DNA from 2 places in the Saccharothrix isguenensis genome. Region 2 is predicted to be linked to the other one. Evidence: riboswitches for the same ligand, from Rfam matches in the RefSeq annotation. Region 2 holds a riboswitch; the other holds the start of a gene.
What was found. A riboswitch is a leader RNA that binds a small molecule or an ion and turns the genes downstream of it on or off. The one in region 2 is predicted to bind glycine.
Positions count from the first base shown of each region.

Region 1 (7,424 bases), 1.0 Mb from region 2:
GGTGGGCCGGGTGGCCGTCATGTCACTCCTTCACGTGTAAGAATTCTCTTACACGTGACAGGCTAGCACGGATCATCGGCGGTAGACGGCGGTCATGGCGGCGAGCCGGGCGATGACGCGTTCGCGCAGCTCCGGCGGTTCCACGACCTCTACCTCGGGACCGAGCTTGAGCAGGTCGACCAGGGCGTGGTCCACCGACTCGACCGGCACGCGCACGGTCGTCCACTCGCCCTCGGGCTCGACGTCCTCCAGCTCACGGGCCGCCGCGAGGCTGAGCAGGACGCGGGCGCCCCTGAGCCCGTCCGGCGTCAGCCGGACCGTCACCCGCACCGGGTACATGCGCTCCTCGAACCGCTCCGACCAGTCCTGCCAGAACCTGGCCAGGTCGAACCCCTCCGGCCGGTCGAACGGCTCGTCCAGCGGGGTCAGCTCCAAGACGCGGGACACGCGGTACGTGCGCAGGTCGTCGTCGGTCCGCGCGACGAGGTACCAGATGCCCGCCTTGAGCACGAGCCCCAGCGGCTCGACCGTCCGCTCCACCTCGACCTGCGCCCACCGGACGTACCGGACGCGGACGCGGCGTTGCCGCAACACGGCCTCCGCGAGCGCGGCGACGTGCGGCGTGCCCCGGTTGCCGCGGAACCAGCCGGGCGCGTCCAGGTGGAACCTCTCCCCCACCCGCGCGGCGCGCGACCGCAACTCCGGCGGCAGGGCGGCGAGCACCTTCAACTGGGCCGCCGCCACCACCGCGCCCAGGCCGAGTTCGGCGGCCGGACCCGGCAGGCCCGCCAGGAACAGCGAGTCGGCCTCCTCGGTGGTCAGGCCGGTGAGGCGGGTGCGGTAGCCGTCGACCAGCCGGTAGCCGCCCGCCGGGCCCCGGTCGGCGTACACGGGGACGCCGGAGGCGCTGAGCGCGTCGACGTCCCGGTAGACGGTGCGGACGGAGACCTCCAGCTCGTCCGCCAACTCCTGCGCCGTCATCCGACCGCGGGCCTGGAGCAGGAGGAGCAGGGACAGCAACCGACTCGCGCGCATCCCGCCATCCTTCCTGACACGGGTTGTCAGGTACGCCCGGCAAGGTTCCCGCCATGACCACGGTGACCGCGAGCGCGGAGATGAAGAGCTGGGACGAGCACACCTGGGACGGCAGGCGGTACGACGAGGTGAGCGGCCCGAAGCAGACGGTGGGCGGCATGACCGTCGGGTACAGCGGCGGGTTGGAGGCCACCGGCGACATGCGTTTCGTGATGTCGTACCCGGACGACGAGTCGTGCGGTTCGACGGGCTACGAGGTCGTGGCCGGCGCCCTGGACGGCCGCGAGGGCACGTTCGTCCTGCACCACGTCGGCGGCTTCCGTGACGGCGTGGCCGACGCCACCGTCACCGTCGTGTCCGCCACCGGCGCCCTGACCGGCCTCACCGGCACCGGCCGCATCACGTGGGCGCAAGGCGGACCGGGGCGGCTGGAACTGGACTACGAGATCAGCTGATCCACCGCGCGTCCGCCGGAACCGCCGTGGTGCCGACAGGGCTCGCGGTCAGGCGAAGGGCCGGCGGCAGCCGCCCGCCCCGGCTGCGAGGGGCGAACTCGCAGCCGGGGTTCCGGGGCAGAGCACCGATCAGCCGCCGTAAGCGGAGATCGGCGGGCAGGAGCAGACCAGGTTGCGGTCGCCCTTGGCGCCGTCGACGCGGCGGACCGATGGCCACACCTTGGTGGCCGACGTGCCCGCCGGGAACACCGCCACCTCGCGGCTGTACGGGTGGTTCCACTCGGCGGTGACCGAGGCGGCGGTGTGCGGGGCGTTGCGGAGCGGGTTGTCGTCCGCCGGCCACTCGCCCGAGCCGACGCGGTCGATCTCGTGCCGGATCGCGATCATCGCGTCGACGAACCGGTCGATCTCGGCCAGGTCCTCGCTCTCCGTCGGCTCCACCATCAGCGTGCCCGCCACCGGGAACGACATGGTCGGCGCGTGCAGCCCGTAGTCCGCCAGCCGCTTCGCCACGTCGTCCACCGTCACACCGGTCGCCTTGGTGATCGGCCGCAGGTCGAGGATGCACTCGTGGGCCACGAAACCGCCCTGGCCGGTGTAGAGCACCGGGAAGTGCTCGTCCAACCTCCGCGCCACGTAGTTCGCCGCCGCCACGGCGGTCAGCGTGGCCCGGCGCAGGCCGTCCCCGCCCATCATCCGCACGTACGCCCACGAGATCGGCAGGATCGACGCGGAACCCCACGGCGCGGCGCTGATCGGGCCGACACCGGTGGCCGGGCCCGCGGTGGGCTGCAACGGGTGGTTCGGCAGGAACGGGGCGAGGTGGGAGCGGACGCCGATCGGGCCGACGCCCGGACCGCCGCCGCCGTGCGGGATGCAGAACGTCTTGTGCAGGTTCAGGTGCGACACGTCCGACCCGAACTTGCCGTACTGGGCCAGGCCGATCAGGGCGTTGAGGTTCGCGCCGTCCACGTACACCTGGCCGCCGACGTCGTGCACCAGGCCGCACACCTCGCGCATGGTGTCCTCGTACACGCCGTGCGTCGACGGGTAGGTGATCATGATCGCGGCCAGGTCGTCCCGGTGGGCTTCGACCGTGGCGCGGAGGTGCTCGATGTCCACGTTGCCGCGCTCGTCGCACTTGACGACCACGACCCGCATCCCGGCCATCACGGCGGACGCGGCGTTGGTGCCGTGCGCGCTGGACGGGATCAGGCACACGTCGCGGTGCGCGTTGCCGTTGGCGCGGTGGTAGGCGCGGATCGCCAGCAGGCCCGCGAACTCGCCCTGGCTGCCCGCGTTGGGCTGCAACGACACCGCGTCGTACCCGGTGATCTCCGCCATCCACCGCTCCAGGTCGCCGACGATGGTCAGCAGCCCCTCGGCGTCCGACGCGGGCGCGAACGGGTGCAGCTCGGCGAACTCCGGCCAGGTGATCGGCTCCATCTCGGCCGTGGCGTTGAGCTTCATCGTGCACGAGCCCAGCGGGATCATGCTGCGGTCCAGCGCCACGTCCTTGTCCGACAACGCGCGCATGTAGCGCAGCAGCGCCGTTTCGGAGCGGTGCGCGTGGAACACCGGGTGGGTCAGGTAGTCGCTGGTGCGGCGCAGGTCGGACGGGATGCCGTCGGCGGTGTCGGCGTCCAGGCCGTCCACGTCGGCGACCGTCACGCCGAACGCCCGCCACACCAGTTCCAGGTGGGCGCGGGTGGTGGTCTCGTCGCACGCGATCGAGACCACGTCGGCGTCCACCTGCCACAGGTTCACGCCCAGCTCGCGCGCGGCGGAGACGACGTCGGCCGCACGGCCCTCGACGCGGGCCCGCACGGTGTCGAAGAACTCGCCGTGCACGACCTCGATCCCCGCCTCGACCAGGCCCGACGCCAGCACGGTCGCCATCCGGTGGGCGCGGGTCGCGATCGCCCTCAGCCCGTCCGGACCGTGGTACACCGCGTACATGGAGGCGATCACCGCGAGCAGGACCTGCGCGGTGCAGATGTTGCTGGTCGCCTTCTCCCGGCGGATGTGCTGCTCACGGGTCTGCAGCGCGAGGCGGTAGGCGAGGGAGCCGTCCGCGTCGACGGACACGCCGACGAGCCGGCCGGGCAGCTGCCGCTCCAGGCCCTGGCGCACGGCCATGTAACCGGCGTGGGGGCCGCCGAACCCGATCGGCACGCCGAACCGCTGGGTGGTGCCCACGACGACGTCCGCGCCGATCTCGCCGGGCGGGCGCAGCAGCGTCAGCGACAGCAGGTCGGCGACCACCACGGCCTGCGCGCCCGCCTTGTGGATCTCCGCGATCACGCCGGAGTGGTCGCGGACGACGCCGGACGCGCCGGGGTACGACAGCAGCACGCCGAAGTAGTCCCCGCCCAGGCCGAGCCCTTCCAGGCCCTGCGACAGGTCGGCGGTGACGATCTCGATGCCCAGCGGCTCGGCGCGGGTCTCGATGACGGCGAGGGTCTGCGGCAGCGTGTCGACGTCGACCACGAACTTCGCCGACTCCGCCCGGCCGGCGCGGCGGACCAGGGTCATCGCCTCGGCGGCGGCGGTGGACTCGTCCAGCATCGAGGCGTTGGCCAGCGGCAGACCGGTCAGGTCGCCGACCATGGTCTGGAAGTTGAGCAGCGCTTCGAGCCGGCCCTGCGAGATCTCCGGCTGGTAGGGCGTGTACGCGGTGTACCAGGCCGGGTTCTCCAGCACGTTGCGGCGGATCACCGGAGGGGTGGTGGTGCCGTAGTAGCCGAGGCCGATCATCTGCGTCATCGGCCGGTTGCGGGCGGCGAGGGCGCGCAGCTCGACCAGCGCCTCGGTCTCGGTGGCGGGCGACGGCAGGTCCAGCACGAGGTCGCGCTCGCGGATCGACGACGGCACGGCGCGCTGCGCCAGCTCCTCCAGCGACCCGACGCCGATGACGTCGAGGATGCGGGCCAACTCCACGGGCCGCGGGCCCACGTGCCGGTCGGCGAAGGGAGTGCCGTGCTCCAGAGCGGCCAGGGGAATGCGGTCCTGCGTCATGTGATGCGCCTCCAGGATGGGCTACGGACACACTTCTGCCGTTGCCCTCCCCCTCTGTCTCTGCCCGCTCACGGGCGCCTGAGAGCTTCACCCGACACGCGGGCTTGCACCGTCGGCGGGGTCGCCCGGAAGGGCCGACCCGCTTTCCAGAGGCGTCTCACCCGCGCGGTCTTTGCGCCTGAGAGGTTCCGGGGAGGATTTGCTCCTTCGGCGCCGAGACTGGCTCGGGCTCTCCCGCGCGGGTTGAAGCGACTACGAACGAGACGATACCTCGTGGTGGCGTCCGTGGTATCGCCGCGCGACCGGGATCTCAGCGGGCGTCTCACCAGGGCTTCGCGGCGGACGTCCTGGCGGGGTCCGCGGGGACGTCTTGGCGGGGTCCGCGGCGGGCGTCTCAGCCGATGGCGCGGGTGCGGCGACGGCGGGACAGCTCGTCGTCGGCCGCCTCCACGATCTCGGCGCCGTCCGCGCGCTCGGCGGGGAAGTCGTGGATCGTGCCGCTGATCTCCCGCATGGCGCCGCTCACCGCGATGCCGAACACGCCCTGGCCGCCTTGGAGCAGGTCCACCACCTCCTCCGGCGAGGTGCACTCGTAGACCGTGGTGCCGTCGCTGAACAGCGTGATCCGGGCCAGGTCCTGCACGCCGCGGCGGCGCAGGTGGTCGACCGCGACCCTGATGTTCTGCAGTGAGACACCGGTGTCCAGGAGCCGTTTGACGACCTTGAGCACCAGGATGTCCTTGAACGAGTAGAGCCGTTGGCTCCCCGAGCCGTGGGCGCTCCTTATCGTCGGGTTGACCAGCCCCGTGCGGGCCCAGTAGTCAAGCTGGCGGTAGGTGATTCCCGCGATCTGGCACGCGGCGGGGCCGCGGTACCCGACGAGTTCGTCCGGCAGCGAGGAGTCCGGGAACAGCTCGCCCTGTTCACCGGTTCCGGCCCGGATGGGCGCTTCCTCGACCACGCCTGCCTCCCCTCGGTCCGGTCACGACGACCGGCGACCAACGTGAAGCCGCCGCGGTGTCGAATCACACCGTGGCAATTCACCTGAGTTCGACGGTAAGACCGCCTAGGGGGCAGGTCAACGCGACGCGCGGGACGTGTCTGCCCTAAACCTCAGGTTGAGGGTGAGAGAGCCGCCCGGCGTAATCCATTCGAGTGACGTTTAGTGATCGTTTAGCCGGTGATCGTTGACGTTGTGTAACCCGATGGTGTTACACGGACGGATGACGCATGGTGCTGATCCACAACGCACCGCACACGGTTTCCCTGCGGTTGTCCCCCGCAAACACGGCTGTTTCGCGGTTGTCCACAGAGGTGGGCCGACGGGGCGACGTTGTCGCCCCCGCCTAAAAAGATCAAAGCAGGGATCCCCTGGGCGGGGACCCCTGCGGAAGCGTTGAAGCGTGCGTGGGCGAGGCGAGACCGTGCGGCGTGACCGTGCGGGCGTGGCCGCGCACGGCTTTACGTGTCGGCGCCGCGGAAGTCTTCCGGGGAGATGGAGTCGAGGAACTCGCGGAACTTCTCGACCTCGTCCTCCTGCTCGTCCGGGATGATCAGGCCCGCCTCGGCCAGCACCGACTCGTCGGCGTGGATCGGCACGCCGACCCGCAGCGCCAGCGCCACCGAGTCGCTGGGCCGGGCGGACACCCGGATGTCGCCGTCGAACACCAGCTCGGCGAAGTAGGTGCCTTCCTGCAGGTCGGTGATCCGGACTTGCTCCAGCTGCCGACCGAGGGCGCCGATGACGTCCTTGAGCAGGTCGTGCGTCAACGGCCGGGCGGGCCGGACGCCTTGCTGCTCCAACGCGATCGCCGTGGCCTCGACCGATCCGATCCAGATCGGCAGGTACCGTTCGCCCTCGGTTTCGCGCAGCAGCAGGATCGGCTGGTTGGCGGGCAGTTCCACCCGCACGCCGACGACGCGCATTTCGCTCATCGGGTCTCGCCTCCCTCAGCGCGCTGAAATTCTGGCGTCCCCGTTACCCACGAGGATCCCCCACGTACCCTTTCGACGCTACCCGCCAAGCGGGCCTTGTGCGCAACCGTCCGCGGGCTCGGGATCACGATGCGGACACACGTCTATCTCGGTGGAATCCGGTTACCCGGTACGTCGCGCAAGCCAACCTTCACCAGCAGTGTGTGCAGGGTCACCGACAGCGCCGCCAGCTCCCGCACCACCTCTTCGACGCCCGCCCGGTCCCGCTGCCGGTGCACCGTGGCGAGCACCTGTTCGACCAGGCCGATCTCGCGGTCGGCGGCGGCGCGGAAGGGGCGCAGGTGCCGCGCCTCCAACCCGTGCTCGACCATCGCCCGCACGGTCGACGCGATCTGCACCGCCTCGTGGTCGTAGAACCCGCCCGCGCCGGCCCTGATCAGACCGTGCTGCTCCAGGTCCGCCAGCACGCCGGGCTCGACGCCCGCGCGCGCCAGCAGGTCCTCGCGGGACACCCGGTGCCCGGTCGCCAAGGCGGGCTCGGCCGCGCGCAACGCCTTCGAAGCACCCTGGTCGGCCGCCTCCAACTGCTCCCTGATGACCTTCAGCGGCAGGTAGCGGTCCCGTTGGGCGGCCAGCACGTACCGCAGGCGGTCGACGTCCGCCGAGGTGAACTGGCGGTACCCCGACGCCGTGCGCGCCGGGCGGACCAGCCCCTCCGACTCCAGGAACCGGATCTTGGAGATGGTCACGTCGGGGAAGTCCGATCGGAGCTGCGCCAACACGGCCCCGATGCTCAACCCCCCGCGTGACCGCCCGGCCGCCGTCACCGGAGCCCCATCGCTCAGGCCCCCTGGCCCCCGGCGCCCGGACCGGTCAGGAACACCAGGCGGAACTTGCCGATCTGCACCTCGTCGCCGTTCGCCAGCACCGCCTGGTCGACGGGCTCGCGGTTGACGTAGGTGCCGTTGAGGCTGCCCACGT
Region 1 covers NZ_CP193626.1:6,085,905-6,093,328, forward strand. Annotated here, with positions in the region: gene ACRAKI_RS26955 (ArsR/SmtB family transcription factor) at 1-21, opposite strand, end outside; gene ACRAKI_RS26960 (helix-turn-helix transcriptional regulator) at 73-1,035, opposite strand; gene ACRAKI_RS26965 (DUF3224 domain-containing protein) at 1,089-1,490, shown strand; gene gcvP (aminomethyl-transferring glycine dehydrogenase) at 1,620-4,508, opposite strand; glycine riboswitch at 4,665-4,755, opposite strand; gene ACRAKI_RS26975 (MerR family transcriptional regulator) at 4,903-5,469, opposite strand; gene ACRAKI_RS26980 (bifunctional nuclease family protein) at 5,970-6,443, opposite strand; gene ftsR (transcriptional regulator FtsR) at 6,587-7,270, opposite strand; gene garA (glycogen accumulation regulator GarA) at 7,285-7,424, opposite strand, start outside.
Region 1: it holds a riboswitch for glycine, as region 2 does, so the genes downstream of both, gcvP (aminomethyl-transferring glycine dehydrogenase) here and gcvH (glycine cleavage system protein GcvH) in region 2, are expected to answer to the same signal.

Region 2 (7,424 bases):
TCCTGGCCGAAGCCCTTGACCACGCGCACGCCCGTCACGGTCTCCTCGACGTGCTGCGCCACGTCCGCCGCGCGCTGCTGCGCCGACCACGTCGCCGGGAACAGCGTCAGCCTGCTGCGGGCCGCGACCACGCCGACCGCGGGCACGATCACCAGGGCGATCACGGTCAGCAGCGGGGACAGCCAGAACATCGCCGCGACGGCCGCCACGGCGAACACCACCGTGCCGAACGCCAGGGGAGTCATCGAGAGCAGGCTGTTGACCAGCTGCAGGTCGGTGATCGAGCGGGACACCACCTGGCCGGTGCGCATCGCGTCCTGCTTCGGCCCGTCCAGCCGCTGCACCGCGCCGAACACGCCTTGGCGCAGGTCGTGCTGGACGTCCACGGCGAGCCGCCCGCCCAGGAACCGGCGCACGAACGCCGTGCCGAACGTCAGCAGCTCCAAGCCGACGAGCGTGACCGCGAGCCAGGTCAACCGGTCCGTGCGGCCGGCCATGGCGTCGTCCACCGCGACCTTGATCAGCAGCGGGCCGACCGCCTGGAGGCCGACACCCACGACCGCGGCCAGGATCGACCACACCACCAGCGCACGGTGCTGCCAGCACGCGGTGGCGAGTCTGCGGATCCAGCCGTCGGTCTTGGTCACGGGATCCACATTAGGACGGACCTCCGACAGCGTCGGGCCCAGAGATGTGACGAAGGCCGCCCCCGCGCTCGGGGACGGCCTTCGTCAGGCGTTCAAGACCATGCGATCAGGTGATGTCCTTGCGCTGCGTGGCGGCCCAGCCGCCGAGGAAGAACAGCGCCGTCCACACCAGGAAGATCAGGCCGCTCAGCCACCAGTCGAACGCGCCGAGCGCACCCGCGAGGGCACGCACGACCTCCACCAGCTCGTCCGGCACCACGCCGGCGTTCGACAGGAACAGCGACGCCGCCACCGAGCCCGTCAGGCCGTTGACCGAGCCGTTGGGCAGGAAGCCGATGATCTCCGGCAGGTCCTGCGAGGCCAGCACGTAGTGCAGGCCGTTCTCCACCAGCAGCATGTACAGCAGCAGCACCACGGTGGTGCCCACGACGCTGGTCATCAGCGCGCCCACGCCCACGCCGAACATCGTCATCAGGATCGACGACAGGATGCCGACACCGGCCAGCGCGAGCCAGCCCCCGGCGTCCGGCAGGTTGCTGGCGTCCGAGGTCAGCCCGATGCCGATGCTCACCGACGCCACGATCGCGACGCCGAAGATCGCGCCCCACGCGATGTAGACGACCATCTTCGCCAGCATCGCGGAGACCCTGGTCGGCGCGGTGAGGAACGTGGTGGTGATGGTCCGGCGGTTGATCTCGTTCGAGATCGCCAGCCCACCGAAGATCATCGGGAAAATCGTGGCGATGTTGATGCTGCGCGCCATCCCGAAGAGCGACAGCTGCCACTGCGACGGGTCCACCCCGAGCATCAGGGTCAGGTCCTCGGCCTCCGCGCTGCTCATGACGTCGCTGACGCTGGTGGAGATGGCCCCCGTGGCCAGCGCCCAGCCCAGCGCCATCAGCACGGTCGGGATCATCAGACCCCACCACAGACCGGTGGTCGTCGTCTTGCGGAACTCCGACTTGATCAGGTTGCCCATCACGCACCGCCCCCGTGGCCGCCCTCCGTGTTGCTGACCGTACGGGTTGTCCTGGGGCGGCGGCTGTTGTCCCGGCGGTGGTTCATGGCCCTGTGGGGGCTGTTGGTACTGCTGCTCGTACCCCGGCGGTGGCTGCTGGGCCTGCGGTGGCTGGTACTGCTGCTGCTCGTACCCGGCCGGCGGCTGGAGGTACGGGCCCTGCGGCGGCGTCTGGTAACCGGGCTGCTGCTGGTAGCCGGGCTGTTGCTGCTGGTAGCCCAATTGCTGGTAGCCCTGCTGTTGGTACGCCTGCTGCTGGTAGCCCGGCTGCTGGCCGTACTGGTTCTGCCCCGGCGCCGCGTACTGGCCGTTGGTGAGCTGGAAGAACAGCTGCTCCAGGTCGGCCTTCTCCTCCTGGATGCCGTAGATCGACACGCCCGCCTTCAACGCGGTGTCCGCGACCTGCTTGGACTCCGCGCCGGTGACCGCGATCCGGCCGTCCGGCAACTGCTCGATCGCGTGGATGCCGTCCTCGCGCAGCGCCACGACCAGCGCGCCCGCGTCGGACGGCTGCACCAGCACCCGGCTCTGCCGCTGGGCGCGCAGGTGGTCCAGCTGCCCGTAGTACATCGTCTGGCCGCGGCTGATGATCACCACCTGGTCGACCGTCTGCTCGACCTCGGCCAGCAGGTGGCTGGAGATCAGCACCGTCCGCCCGCTGCGCGCGTAGGACTGGAGGAACGACCGCAGCCACGCGATGCCCTCCGGGTCCAACCCGTTGGCCGGCTCGTCCAGCACCAGGATCTGGGGGTCGCCGAGCAGCGCGGTGGCCAGGGCCAGGCGCTGCTTCATGCCCAGCGAGAAACCGCCCGCCCTGCGCGAGCCCGCCGCGCCGAGGCCGACGAGCTGGAGCACCTGCTCCGCGCGAGAGTCCGGCACGCCGATGGCGGCGGCGTAGACCCGCAGGTGGTTGCGCGCCGTGCGCTTCGGGTGGAAGCCCTGCGCCTCCAGCACCGCGCCGACCACCCTGGCGGGGTTGCCGAGCTGCGCGAACGTGGTGCCGTTGATCAGTCCGGTGCCCGCGGTCGGGGTCACCAGGCCGAGCAGCATGCGCAGTGTCGTCGTCTTGCCCGATCCGTTGGGGCCGAGGAACCCGGTCACCGACCCGGGTTCCACCGTGAAGCTGAGATTCTGCACCGCTGCGACCGGACCGAACTGCTTGGTCAAGTTCTGCACCACGATGCGGCCTGTGCCGTCGTGCACGCGTCCCTCCCGATTACTCCTACCGGGCGTCATCCTGCCTTAGGCGGTTCACTCGGGTAGGGCATGTCGGGGTTTCGGTCCGGTGGTCGGGATCTCGGCGGTCGTCCCGGCGTCGTTCGGGCGGCGCAGCGGGCGCAGCGGGCGGCGGCGCTCGCGGTGCGGCACGCCCTCGCCGATGAGGTGCTGGTGCGCCATGTTCCACACCTGGCACGGCCACTTCTTGTGCCGCACGATGCCGGGGCACGCGCCGCAGCGGCCGTCCGGATCCGGTTGGTGCACGGTCAACAGCAGGCGCCAGCCGTCGGCCAGGCGGTGGATCTCGGAGCGGGCCAGCGGCACCAGTGCCTCCGCCTCACCGCTCTCGACGACCTCGTCAAGCTGCGCCAGCCGACGCATGACGGCGGCCCGCAGTGCCTCGTCCACCCGGGTCACATCCTGTCGGCGGCTTGGTCGAGCAGGTGGTGCAGCCTCCGCGTCTGTGTGACGGACATCACGGCGGACTCGCCTGGTGGTGCGACCAGCAGGACCCGGTCGTTCTCGACGAGGACGGTCATCGACCGGTCCCGTCCGAACGGGTCGTGGCAGTCGATCCAACCCTGGGGTTCAGCCATCTGCGCTCCGATCGGGGTGGCGCGGCAGAGTGCCGCCGCGCTGGCGGACGACCCCGCTGCGTAGCCGCGGAGCCCCGTCCTGTGCATCGGCCGGCCAGTCGTCGTGACTTACCTGTTACGACGCGAATTCACTCGTTCGCTTGAGAACGCGCACGGTGTGTTGCCAAGTGACGGGGAAATGTCGGCTGAATCGGTGGGGTCGCTGGGCAGGGAACGTGGTTCCCGGCTAAGATTGGTAGCGCGGCCCGCTCCCAGTGACCCCCAGGCTGGTTGAGCGGGCCGTCTTATCGTCGAAGGGCCCCGCTCACGTGCTGTGAGCGGGGCCCTCTGCGTTGGACGGGTTCGCGGCGCGCGGCGAGGTGCGGTTCGCGGCGCTCAGAGGTCGAGCGCGGTGTGGGGCATGTCGTGCGCCTCGGCGACCGGCAGGTTGGTCACCAGGCCCTCGTGCACGTTCAGGCCCAGCGCCAGCGACGCGTCCGCGCGCAGCGCCGCCTGCCAGCCCTGGTCGGCCAGCGCCACGGCGTACGGCAGCGTCACGTTGGTCAGCGCGTAGGTCGACGTGCGCGGCACCGCGCCGGGCATGTTGGCGACGCAGTAGAAGACCGAGTCGTGCACCTCGTACGTCGGGTCGGCGTGCGTGGTCGGCCGCGAGTCGGCGAAACAGCCGCCCTGGTCGATCGCGATGTCCACCAGCACCGAGCCGGGCTGCATCCGGGCCACCAGGTCGTTGGACACCAGCTTCGGCGCCTTCGCGCCGGGCACCAGCACCGCGCCGATCACCATGTCGGCCTCGCGGACGGCCTGCTCCACCGCGAAGCGGTTGGACGTGAGGGTGCGCAGCCGGCCCTGGTACAGCGCGTCGATGTGGCGCAGCCGGTCCACGTTCGTGTCCAGGATCTGCACGTCCGCACCCATGCCGACGGCGATCGCGGCGGCGTTCAGGCCCGCCACGCCACCGCCGATGACGACCACGCGCGCCGGGTGCACGCCGGGCACGCCGCCGGGCAGCACACCGCGCCCACCGGAGGGCTTCATCAACGCGAACGCGCCCACCTGCGGCGCGAGGCGGCCCGCGACCTCCGACATCGGGGCCAGCAGCGGCAACGCGCCGTTCGGCGCCTGCACGGTCTCGTAGGCGATCGCGGTCGTGCCGGAGTCCACCAGCGCCTGCGTCAACGGCCGGTCGGCGGCCAGGTGCAGGTACGTGAACAGGACCTGGCCCTTGCGCAGCCGCGGGTACTCCTCGGCGACGGGCTCCTTCACCTTGAGCACCAGGTCGCCCTCGGCCCACACGTCGTCCGCGGTGGCCAGGACCTTCGCGCCGGCGGCCAGGTACTCCTCGTCGGTGATGGCGGAGCCGAGGCCCGCGCCGGCCTCGACCACCACGTCGTGACCGCGCTGCGTCAGCTCATGGGCACCCGCCGGGGTCAGCGCGACGCGGTACTCGTGGTTCTTGATCTCGCGGGGAACGGCGATCCGCACGGTGGGCTCCTTCGGGCTTTGTTACACCAAAGGTCCGGTACCGGGGTTTCGGTGTCATCGTGCTGCCGGCACTAACGGCAGGGTTCCCAGTTGTGCTCCTCGAACAAACATGGCGGCGCGTTGACACCCGTCCGGGCGGGGCTTAGCGTGCGCACACCAACTGAACATCGGCCGCGGCGCGTTGTCGAGCGCCGGAACCCGCGCGGGAGAGACCTCGGTGTTCGTGCCGGGGCGCCGAAGGAGCAAGCCACCCCGCACACTCTCAGGCAGCGAGAACCGCACGGGTGAGGCAACTCTGGAAAGCGTGCTTCGGCGCGCACCCACGGTGCAAGCCGGGATCGGTTCGACGGTCGGCCGTCGTGACCCGGCGAAGCTCTCAGGTCCCAGGACAGAGTGGGGATCCGAACCTCACCCAGGGAGCGCTGCGATGACCTTTCCGGACAACCTGCTGTACACGCCCGAGCACGAATGGGTGGACTGGGCGCCGGGTACCCAGGACCCCGTGGCGATCGGCATCACCTCGTACGCGGCGGAGTCGCTGGGCGACATCGTGTTCGTGGAGCTGCCCGCACCGGGCACCCGCGTGAAGTCCGGCGACGTGTGCGGCGAGCTGGAGTCGACCAAGTCGGTGAGCGACCTGTACGCGCCGGTCAGCGGCGAGGTGGTGGAGGTCAACGCGGAGGCGGTGGCCGACCCGTCGTTGATCAACAACGACCCGTACGGCCGCGGTTGGCTGTTCAAGGTGGCCGTGGAGGACGCGACCGGGTTGCTGACCGCCGCGAAGTACGCGGAACTGACCGGGGACTGAGCATGGCCATCAGCGTGTTCGACCTGTTCTCGGTCGGGATCGGACCGTCCAGTTCGCACACCGTGGGTCCGATGCGGGCGGCGGCGATGTTCGCGGGCCGCTTGGGTCCGGTGCTGGCGTCGGTCGACCGGGTGCACGCGGAGCTGTTCGGGTCGCTCGGCGCGACCGGGCACGGGCACGGGAGCCCGAAGGCGGTGCTGCTCGGGTTGGAGGGGCACCGGCCGGAGGAGGTCGACCCGGCCGAGGCCGAGCGGCGGGTGGCGGAGATCCGTGCCACCGGGCGGCTGCGGTTGGGTGGTGAGCGGGAGATCGCGTTCAGCGAGAACACCGACCTGGTCATGCACCGGCGGAAGTCGCTGCCGTTGCACCCCAACGGCATGAGCTTCACCGCCCACTCGGGTGACGCCGTGGTCGACTCGGCGGTGTACTACTCGGTCGGCGGCGGGTTCGTCGTGGACGACACGGCCAGCGGGACGGACCGGATCAAGGCGGACGAGACGCCGCTCGCGCACCCGTTCCGGACCGGTGACGAGCTGCTGGCGCGGACCAGGGAGACCGGGTCGTCGATCTCCGAGGTGATGCTGGCGAACGAGACGTCGTGGCGGAGCGAGGCCGACGTCCGGTCCGGGCTGCTGCACATCTGGAACGTCATGCAGGAGTGCGTCGAGCGCGGGTGCAACGAGACCGGTGTGCTGCCGGGAGGTCTGAAGGTCCGGCGGCGCGCGGCGGAGATGCGGCAGTCGTTGGCGGCCGAGCAGTTCGCCACCGACCCGTTGCGGGTGATGGACTGGGTGACCCTGTTCGCTCTGGCGGTGAACGAGGAGAACGCCGCAGGCGGTCGCGTGGTGACCGCGCCGACCAACGGAGCGGCCGGGATCGTGCCGGCGGTGCTGCACTACTACACGCGGTTCGTGCCGGGCGCGTCCGACGACGGGGTGGTGCGGTTCCTGTTGACGGCGGGTGCGGTCGGCGTGCTGTTCAAGGAGAACGCGTCGATCTCGGGCGCCGAGGTCGGTTGTCAGGGTGAGGTCGGCTCGGCGTGCTCGATGGCGGCCGGTGGTCTGGCGGAAGTGCTCGGCGGCACGCCGGAGCAGGTCGAGAACGCGGCCGAGATCGCGATGGAGCACAACCTGGGGTTGACGTGCGACCCGATCGGCGGGTTGGTGCAGATCCCTTGCATCGAGCGGAACGCGCTGGCGGCGATCAAGGCGATCACGGCGGCGCGGATGGCGCTGCGCGGGGACGGGTCGCACTTCGTGTCCCTGGACAAGGTCATCAAGACCATGCGTGAGACGGGCAAGGACATGAAGAGCAAGTACAAGGAGACGGCACGCGGCGGCCTCGCCGTGAACGTCATCGAGTGCTGACGGCCGTGAGCCGCACCTGACGGGCTCCACCTCGTTGACGCGGGGTGGAGCCCGTTGCCGTTGGCGTGGACCGGGTCAGCGGTGGTGTGGCCGGACTCCTCGGTGGCTACGGCAGCAGGGGCACGTCGTCGCGGGCGCGCTGTGGTGGCGGGTTCAGCGGCAGGTGGAACCGGGTGTAGGTCTCGAACTCGGTGATGGGTCGGAAGCCGAGACGACCCAGCAGGGCGACGCTGCGGTGGTTGCCGTGGGTGACTCCGGCGAAGATGTCGGTGGCGCCGTGGAAGGTCC
Region 2 covers NZ_CP193626.1:7,101,625-7,109,048, reverse strand. Annotated here, with positions in the region: gene ACRAKI_RS31870 (ABC transporter ATP-binding protein) at 1-656, opposite strand, end outside; partial or broken gene ACRAKI_RS31865 (hypothetical protein) at 754-1,608, opposite strand; partial or broken gene ACRAKI_RS31860 (ABC transporter ATP-binding protein) at 1,651-2,868, opposite strand; gene ACRAKI_RS31855 (hypothetical protein) at 2,917-3,291, opposite strand; gene ACRAKI_RS31850 (hypothetical protein) at 3,297-3,479, opposite strand; gene ald (alanine dehydrogenase) at 3,855-4,961, opposite strand; glycine riboswitch at 5,155-5,250, shown strand; gene gcvH (glycine cleavage system protein GcvH) at 5,389-5,769, shown strand; gene ACRAKI_RS31835 (L-serine ammonia-lyase) at 5,772-7,136, shown strand; gene ACRAKI_RS31830 (GNAT family N-acetyltransferase) at 7,243-7,424, opposite strand, start outside.